DNA from 3 places in the Acidovorax sp. GW458-11-26-14-TSB4 genome. Region 1 is predicted to be linked to each of the others. Evidence: predicted binding sites of a transcription regulator. Region 1 holds the regulator's gene; each other region holds the start of a gene.
What was found. Region 1 encodes FNR, which switches genes on or off when oxygen is low (the NO sensors DNR and NnrR bind a similar motif). Its sites were predicted from a motif close to TTGATNNNNATCAA; they were not measured.
Positions count from the first base shown of each region.

Region 1 (2,259 bases):
TTGAGAACCTGCTGACGCCTTATTTCGGGTCGCGTTGGGGTGCAATCGGGATGAGTGCGGGTGCAAGGTGCGCCGCATGGGCCCATGCCCATGCAAGCGACTTGCGCCCACAATCGCCCGATTTCACCCCAACCCCTCGGGCAAGTGCCTTGTCAGGCGGTCTGCGTCGTTGCAGCGCTTGCCAATAGCTGAACTATTGGCTGCGCACTGCGCCTAGCAACCCATCCTGACAAGGTACTTGCGCGACCCGAAATAAGGCGTCAGCAGGTTCTTATGAACTTTGCCGCAGCTCCCGTCCCCCGTCCTTGACCTGGATCAAGTGTTGAAAGGCCCACAGGGCCCACAATTTGATGCATGTCAGCCACCACCACGCTCCACCCTGCGGATGCGATCCGTTCGCTCCCCCAACCTGTTGCTGCTGCGCCCATGAACCCGCTCACCATCAAAGTCGCCTGCTCCAACTGCAACCTGCGCGAACTGTGCATGCCCGTGGGCCTGAACGACGCGCAGCTGGAACGCATCGATGAGATCGTGGCCACGCGGCGCAAGGTCAAGCGCGGAGGCACGCTGTTCCGCAATGGCGAGACCTTCACCTCGCTGTACGCCATCCGCACCGGCTTCTTCAAGACCTGTGTGGCGACCGAGGACGGGCGCGACCAGGTGACGGGCTTCCAGATGGCGGGGGAGATCATCGGCCTGGACGGCATCGTGAACGACCACCACACCTGCGACGCCGTGGCGCTCGAAGATGCCGAGGTCTGCGTGATGCCGTTTGACCGCATCGAGGAACTCTCGCGCGAGGTCACCGCCCTGCAGCACCATGTGCACAAGATCATGAGCCGCGAGATCGTGCGCGAGCACGGCGTGATGCTGCTGCTGGGCAGCATGCGCGCCGAAGAGCGCCTGGCCGCCTTCCTGCTGAACCTGGTGCAGCGCCTGCATGCGCGCGGGTTCTCGCAGTCGGAGCTGGTGCTGCGCATGACGCGCGAGGAAATCGGCAGCTACCTGGGCCTCAAGCTCGAAACCGTGAGCCGCACCTTCTCCAAGTTCGTCGAGGAAGGCATCGTCGAGGTCAAGCAGCGCCATGTGCGCATCCTGGATACGGACGCGCTCAAGCGCATCGTGAACTCGCAGACGTGTAGCTGAGCCGTCAGGCGTTCAAGCCTGGACCTGCAGGCGGGCCAGCACCTCGGTCTTGCCGCTGCGGTCGGCCCGCAGGATCAGCGCCTCGCCCGAGCTGGTGTTGCTGCTGGCCAGATCGGACAGCACGAACATGTGCGTGAACCAGGCCTCGAAGCTACCGCCCCGTGCCGAGGCGGCCACCAGCGCCTGGCGCAGCTCGCGCAGGTGGCTGGTACCGGTGGTCTCCGGCGCGCCGCGCGGCGAGCCCAGCGCGGGCCACACCTGGGGCGCGGCGAATGCCAGCGTGGCACTGTCGATGCAGCGGCACCACGGGCTCGAAAGCACCTTGGCCGGCTGCAGCTGGCGCTCCTTGAACCACGCCCCCGTGCGCCGCGCCTGCTCGCGCCCCTCTTCGCTGAGGTTGCGCTGCGTGCTGCAGTCGCCTAGGCGAAACCCCGGTGGATCGAAGGTGCCGGGCGCCAGCGCATGGCGGAATGCGGCCACCACCCCGCCCTTGCGCAGCAGGGCCTCGGCCTCGGTGTCCTGGGCGGCCCAGGCATGCAGCGTGGTCCACGCCAGCCCTGCGCCCAGCAGGGCGCGCCGGCCAACCACCGCCTCAGGCTGCGGGCTGGAAGGCATAGCCATTGCCCGATACAGCCATGCGCCCGAATGCCGGGAACGGGAAGTGGAAGCCCCCCAGCATGGCATTGCTGGCGGTAATGCGCTGGAACACCTCGCGCCGCACCTTGCGCGCGGCCTCGGCGTCCATGTCGAAGGTCACGGCCCAGTCAGGGTTGCGTGCGAACAGGGCCGGCACATTGGTCAGGTCGGCCACGTAAAAGAAGTTCTGGCCGGCGGACTTGAGCTCGAACAGGGTGTGGCCCGGCGTGTGCCCGTAGGCCGCCACGGACTGGATGCCTGGCGCCACTTCGGTGCCCGCGCCGAACTGCACCAGCGTGTCGGCCGGCATGGTTGCAAAAGTGCGGCGCACGTTCTCGAAGGCGCCCTTCATGCCTGCAGGGGCGGCCGCCATGCGGGCATCGTCCATCCAGAAGGCATGCTCGGCAGCCGGCACCAGCACCTTGGCCTTGGGGAAGGTCAGCGCGCCCGCCTTGTTGCGAATGCCGTTGATGTGGT
Region 1 covers NZ_JBWKYR010000024.1:19,246-21,504, reverse strand. Annotated here, with positions in the region: gene fnr (fumarate/nitrate reduction transcriptional regulator Fnr) at 427-1,146, shown strand; gene AC07X5_RS28225 (histidine phosphatase family protein) at 1,159-1,761, opposite strand; gene AC07X5_RS28220 (MBL fold metallo-hydrolase) at 1,739-2,259, opposite strand, start outside.

Region 2 (2,259 bases), on a different contig from region 1:
AGCAGCGCAGCACCGGTGGCCCTGATGTGGCTCCGCATGCGCCGCCGCCGACAGAAGAGCGCAACCGCATTCTCGACCTGTTCAGGAATTGACGGTCAGAGCGCAGGAATCGAGGGCCGCCTTGCGCGGCCCTTGTCTTTTGCCCGATGGCCTGTCAGGCCGAGAAGACCAGCGGCATCCCCGACTGCGTCCGCGCATCCTCGGTCAGGCGCGCGAAGAACTCACCGCCTCCCTTGGTATCCCGCCAGGTCGAGCCATCGAACTTGTAGTGGTAGCCGCCCGACTTGGCAGCCATCCACACCTCGTGCAGCGGCTTTTGAAGGTTGATGACGATTTGACTGCGGTTGGCAAAGCTCAGCGTGATCATCCCGCCCGAGCGCTGGTTGTCGATGTCCGCGTCCGTCGTGTCGTTGAGTTCATCGCAACTGCGCTCGACAGCCGCCAGCAGTTTCTCGGCATGGTCCTGGAATTCAAGGTCAGTCATTACAATTTGCGCATGTTGAAAGCATTCCAAATTCTAGTCAGGACCGTTGTCCTTGCTGCCAGTGCGGCAGCCCTTGCAGGATGCGGCCAACGCGGCCCGCTGTACCTGCCCTCCGGCCCCGCGGCCGCCCAGCGCGCCACCTTGCCCGAAACGCTCACGCCGGGAGCGGCACCTTCTACAGCCACGTCGCCCCCCCAGGCGCCTGCCTCCACGGCACGCTGACCTTTCGGCTCCCTCCCGGAGGAGCCCCTGATTGCCCACCGCTTGATCTCCATCAAGCAGTGCCCGGCAACGCCGGCCTACAGTCGCGGCTTTAGCACCGCAGCATTGCCATGGCCATCGAACTGTACCGAGACAAGAACCACGCCTGCTTGATGTTCACCGACCTGATCGAGGAGGATGGGCAGGCAGTGCAGGCCAACCAGTTCCTGATCGTGGACGACGACACCGGCGCCATCATCGACCCGGGTGGCAACCTCGCGTTCAATGAGCTGTTCATCGGCATGACCAAGCACTTCGCGCCGCACAAGCTGTCCTACCTGATCGCCTCGCATGCCGATCCGGACATCATTGCCTCGCTGGACCGCTGGATGACCAGCACCAAGGCATCGCTGGTGATCTCGCGCGTCTGGGAGCGTTTCGCGCCCCACTTCACCAAGGTCGGCAAGACCGAGAACCGCGTGATCGGCGTGCCCGACAGTGGCGGCCACCTGCCGCTGGGACGCAACGAGCTGGTGCTGCTGCCCGCGCACTTCCTGCACTCGGAGGGCAACTTCCACTTCTACGACCCGGTGAGCCGCATCCTGTTCACCGGCGACCTGGCGGTTTCGATGATGTCAGGCAGCGAGGCCAGAATCCCCGTCACGGACTTGGCTGCACACATTCCCCGCATGGAAGGCTTCCACCGGCGCTACATGGTGTCCAACAAGATCCTGCGCTTGTGGGTGCGCATGGCACGGCAGCTCGATATCTCCATGCTCGTTCCGCAGCACGGCGCACCCATCCTCGGCAAGCGGGCCATCCACGACTTCTTCGACTGGATCGAGAACCTGATGTGCGGCATCGACCTCTTTGACGACCGCGCCTACCAGGTCCCCACGGCCCATATCGACCCTGTGACGCGCCAGATGCGCCCCGCCCTGCGCACCGTGGGCTGACGACGAAGCACGGGTTCAGCGCGACGCGGCGGCGGCGGAGCCCGCCTTCACCGCCCGCCTGCGCGCGGCCTGCCACACCCGCCAGCCCAGCAGCAGGGACAGGATAGCCGCATACACCGCCACCTCGCCAAAATCGTTCTTGCCCGCGCGCATCCAGAAAAAGTGCAGCAGCGCCAGGCCCGCCACGGCATACACCGTGCGGTGCAGCGTCTGCCAGCGTTTGGCGCCCAGCGCGCGGATCGCACGGTTGAAGGAGGTGGCCGCCATGAGCAGCAGCAGCACGAAGGCCGCAAAGCCCACCAGGATGAATGGCCGCTTGGCGATGTCCACTGCGATGTCGGCCACTTCGAAACCCATGTCGAACCAGCCATAGCCCAGCAGGTGCAGCAGGGCGTAGAAGAACACGAACAAGCCCAGCATGCGCCGAAAGCGCGCCAGCTGCGGCGTGGCCGTCACGACCCGCAGCGGCGTCACTGCGAGCACCAGGCACAGAGCGCGCAGCGTCCAGTCACCGGTGGATCGGATCAGCGCCTCGGCAGGGTTGGCACCCAACTGGTTGGACAGCGCAGCATAGACAAGCCATGCCAGCGGCAGCAGGCACAGCACAAAGACCACCGG
Region 2 covers NZ_JBWKYR010000011.1:43,473-45,731, reverse strand. Annotated here, with positions in the region: gene AC07X5_RS20960 (penicillin-binding protein 1A) at 1-92, shown strand, start outside; gene cyaY (iron donor protein CyaY) at 155-484, opposite strand; gene lptM (LPS translocon maturation chaperone LptM) at 458-706, shown strand; gene AC07X5_RS20945 (oxygen-binding di-iron domain-containing protein) at 817-1,641, shown strand; gene msrQ (protein-methionine-sulfoxide reductase heme-binding subunit MsrQ) at 1,657-2,259, opposite strand, start outside.
Region 2: a site for FNR is predicted at 749-762, ahead of AC07X5_RS20945 (oxygen-binding di-iron domain-containing protein). Genes of this name have one in related genera too.

Region 3 (2,259 bases), on a different contig from region 1:
TGGGCGCCGAGTATGCGCCTTTTGCCAAAGCCACGGCGGGCCGCATCCTCTGCAAGGCCTTTGCGGCGCCGTGCGGTGGCCCCTGGCAGCGTGTGGAATTGACCCAGGTCATTGCTATAGTCGGCGCTTTGACCGAAACACCACCCAAGGACATCCCATGGCCGCTGGCAGCCTTCTAGCCCTGTTGGACGATATCGCCACCATCCTCGACGACGTCGCCCTCATGACCAAGGTGGCGGCCAAGAAGAGTGCCGCCATGGCCGACGACGTGTCGGTCATGACCAAGGTGGCCGCACAGAAGACGGCGGGCGTGCTGGGTGATGACCTGGCGCTCAACGCCCAGCAGGTCACCGGCGTGCGCGCCGAGCGGGAGATCCCCGTGGTCTGGGCCGTCGCCAAGGGCTCCATGGTCAACAAGGCCATCCTGGTGCCGGCGGCGCTGCTGATCAGCGCCTTCGCCCCCTGGGCCGTCACGCCGCTGCTGATGATCGGCGGCGCCTTCCTGTGCTTCGAGGGCTTCGAGAAGATCGCCCACAAGTTCCTGCACAGCGAGAGCAAGGACGAGGCCGAGCACGAAAGCCGTGCCCAGGCCAATGCCAACCCGGCCGTGGACCTGGTGGCCATGGAAAAGGACAAGATCAAGGGCGCCGTGCGCACCGACTTCATCCTGTCGGCAGAAATCATCGCCATCACGCTGGGCACGGTGGCGACGGCCTCGTTTGCGCAGCAGGTGGCCGTGCTGGTGGGCATTGCCGCGATCATGACGGTGGGGGTGTATGGCCTGGTGGCGGGCATCGTCAAGCTCGACGACCTGGGCCTGTGGCTCAACAACAAGCGCAGCGCCGTGGCCAAGGCACTGGGCACGGGCATCGTCAATGCGGCCCCCTGGCTCATGAAATTTTTGTCCATTGCCGGCACGGCCGCGATGTTCCTGGTGGGCGGCGGCATCCTGGTGCACGGCATTCCGGCGCTGCACCATGCCGTGGAAGGGGCGGGCGCTGCAGCCGGCACCTGGCCTGCGGGCGCTCTTTGGGGCGGGCTGATCTCCAATCTGCTGAATGCGGTGGTGGGCATCGTCGCGGGTGGCCTGGTGGTGGCCGTGGTGACCGTCGTGCAAAAAATGCGTGGCAAGGGCGCGACCGCGCACTGAAGTGAAGCACCCCCTGAGGCGCTGCGCGCCTTCACCCCTCTCTCGACTCGCTACGCGATTCGGGAGGGGGACGCCCCCAGCGCGGCGGGGCGGACCTTGCGCGGGGGCGCTGGCTTAGGCCGCGCCAGTTTCATGCGCCGCGGGTGACGCACAGATTGTTGATCCGGATCGAAGCCTGGGCGCTGGGTCGGTGGCGCGCCGCGCCAGCGGTGCCGATGGTTGATCTGTGGCAAGGCGCATCGGCGCGCGCGGGGGCCCAATGCCTGCACGGGGGTCGTCCCCGTTCAACCGCATCGAATCGCTTCCATGAACAACAACAAGCTGCTGAAACTGGCCCTGGTGGCCGCCTGTGCGCTGGCATCCGGCGCCACCATGGCACAAGGCGTACAAGACGCCAACGGCCCCTGGCTGGTGCGTGCCCGCGCCGTGCACCTGGACAGCGCCAACAAGGACACCACCGGCCTGGGCCTGTCGATTAACGACAAGGTGATTCCCGAAGTCGATGTCTCCTACTTCTTCACCAGGAACATCGCCGCCGAACTGGTCCTGACCGTGCCGCAGAAGCACGACGTGCGCGCCAGCACGCTCGGCGGCAAGATCGGCACCCTCAAGCACCTGCCGCCCTCGCTGCTGCTGCAGTACCACTTCGATGCCCCCGGCTTCAAGCCCTATGTGGGCGCTGGCCTGAACTACACACGCTTCTCCAGCGTGCACCTGCCCGCCGGCGTGGGCATCGACAAGAACAGCTGGGGCGCAGCGCTGCAGGTGGGCATGGACATTCCGCTGGCCAAGAATCTGTACCTGAACGTGGACGTGAAGAAGGTCTATATCCAGACCGATGTGTCTGCGGGCGGTGTGAAGGCGGGCACTTTCAAGGTCGATCCCGTTCTCTTCGGTATCGGCCTGGGCTACAGGTTCTGAGCGCTGCGGCGGTAAAACGCCAACGAGCCGGCGAGGGCCAGCAGTGCCCCGCCGCAGCACCGGTCCAGCCAGACCACAGCGCTGCGGCGCAGCAGTTGTACGGCCTTGGCGCCGGTGATGGCATAGGCCAGCATCACCGCGAAATCCAGCCCCGCAAACACGACTGCAATCGCCGCGTACTGCGGCCA
Region 3 covers NZ_JBWKYR010000006.1:84,095-86,353, forward strand. Annotated here, with positions in the region: gene AC07X5_RS14645 (DUF808 domain-containing protein) at 158-1,150, shown strand; gene AC07X5_RS14650 (OmpW/AlkL family protein) at 1,457-2,071, shown strand; gene AC07X5_RS14655 (LysE family translocator) at 2,059-2,259, opposite strand, start outside.
Region 3: a site for FNR is predicted at 1,309-1,322, ahead of AC07X5_RS14650 (OmpW/AlkL family protein). Genes of this name have one in related genera too.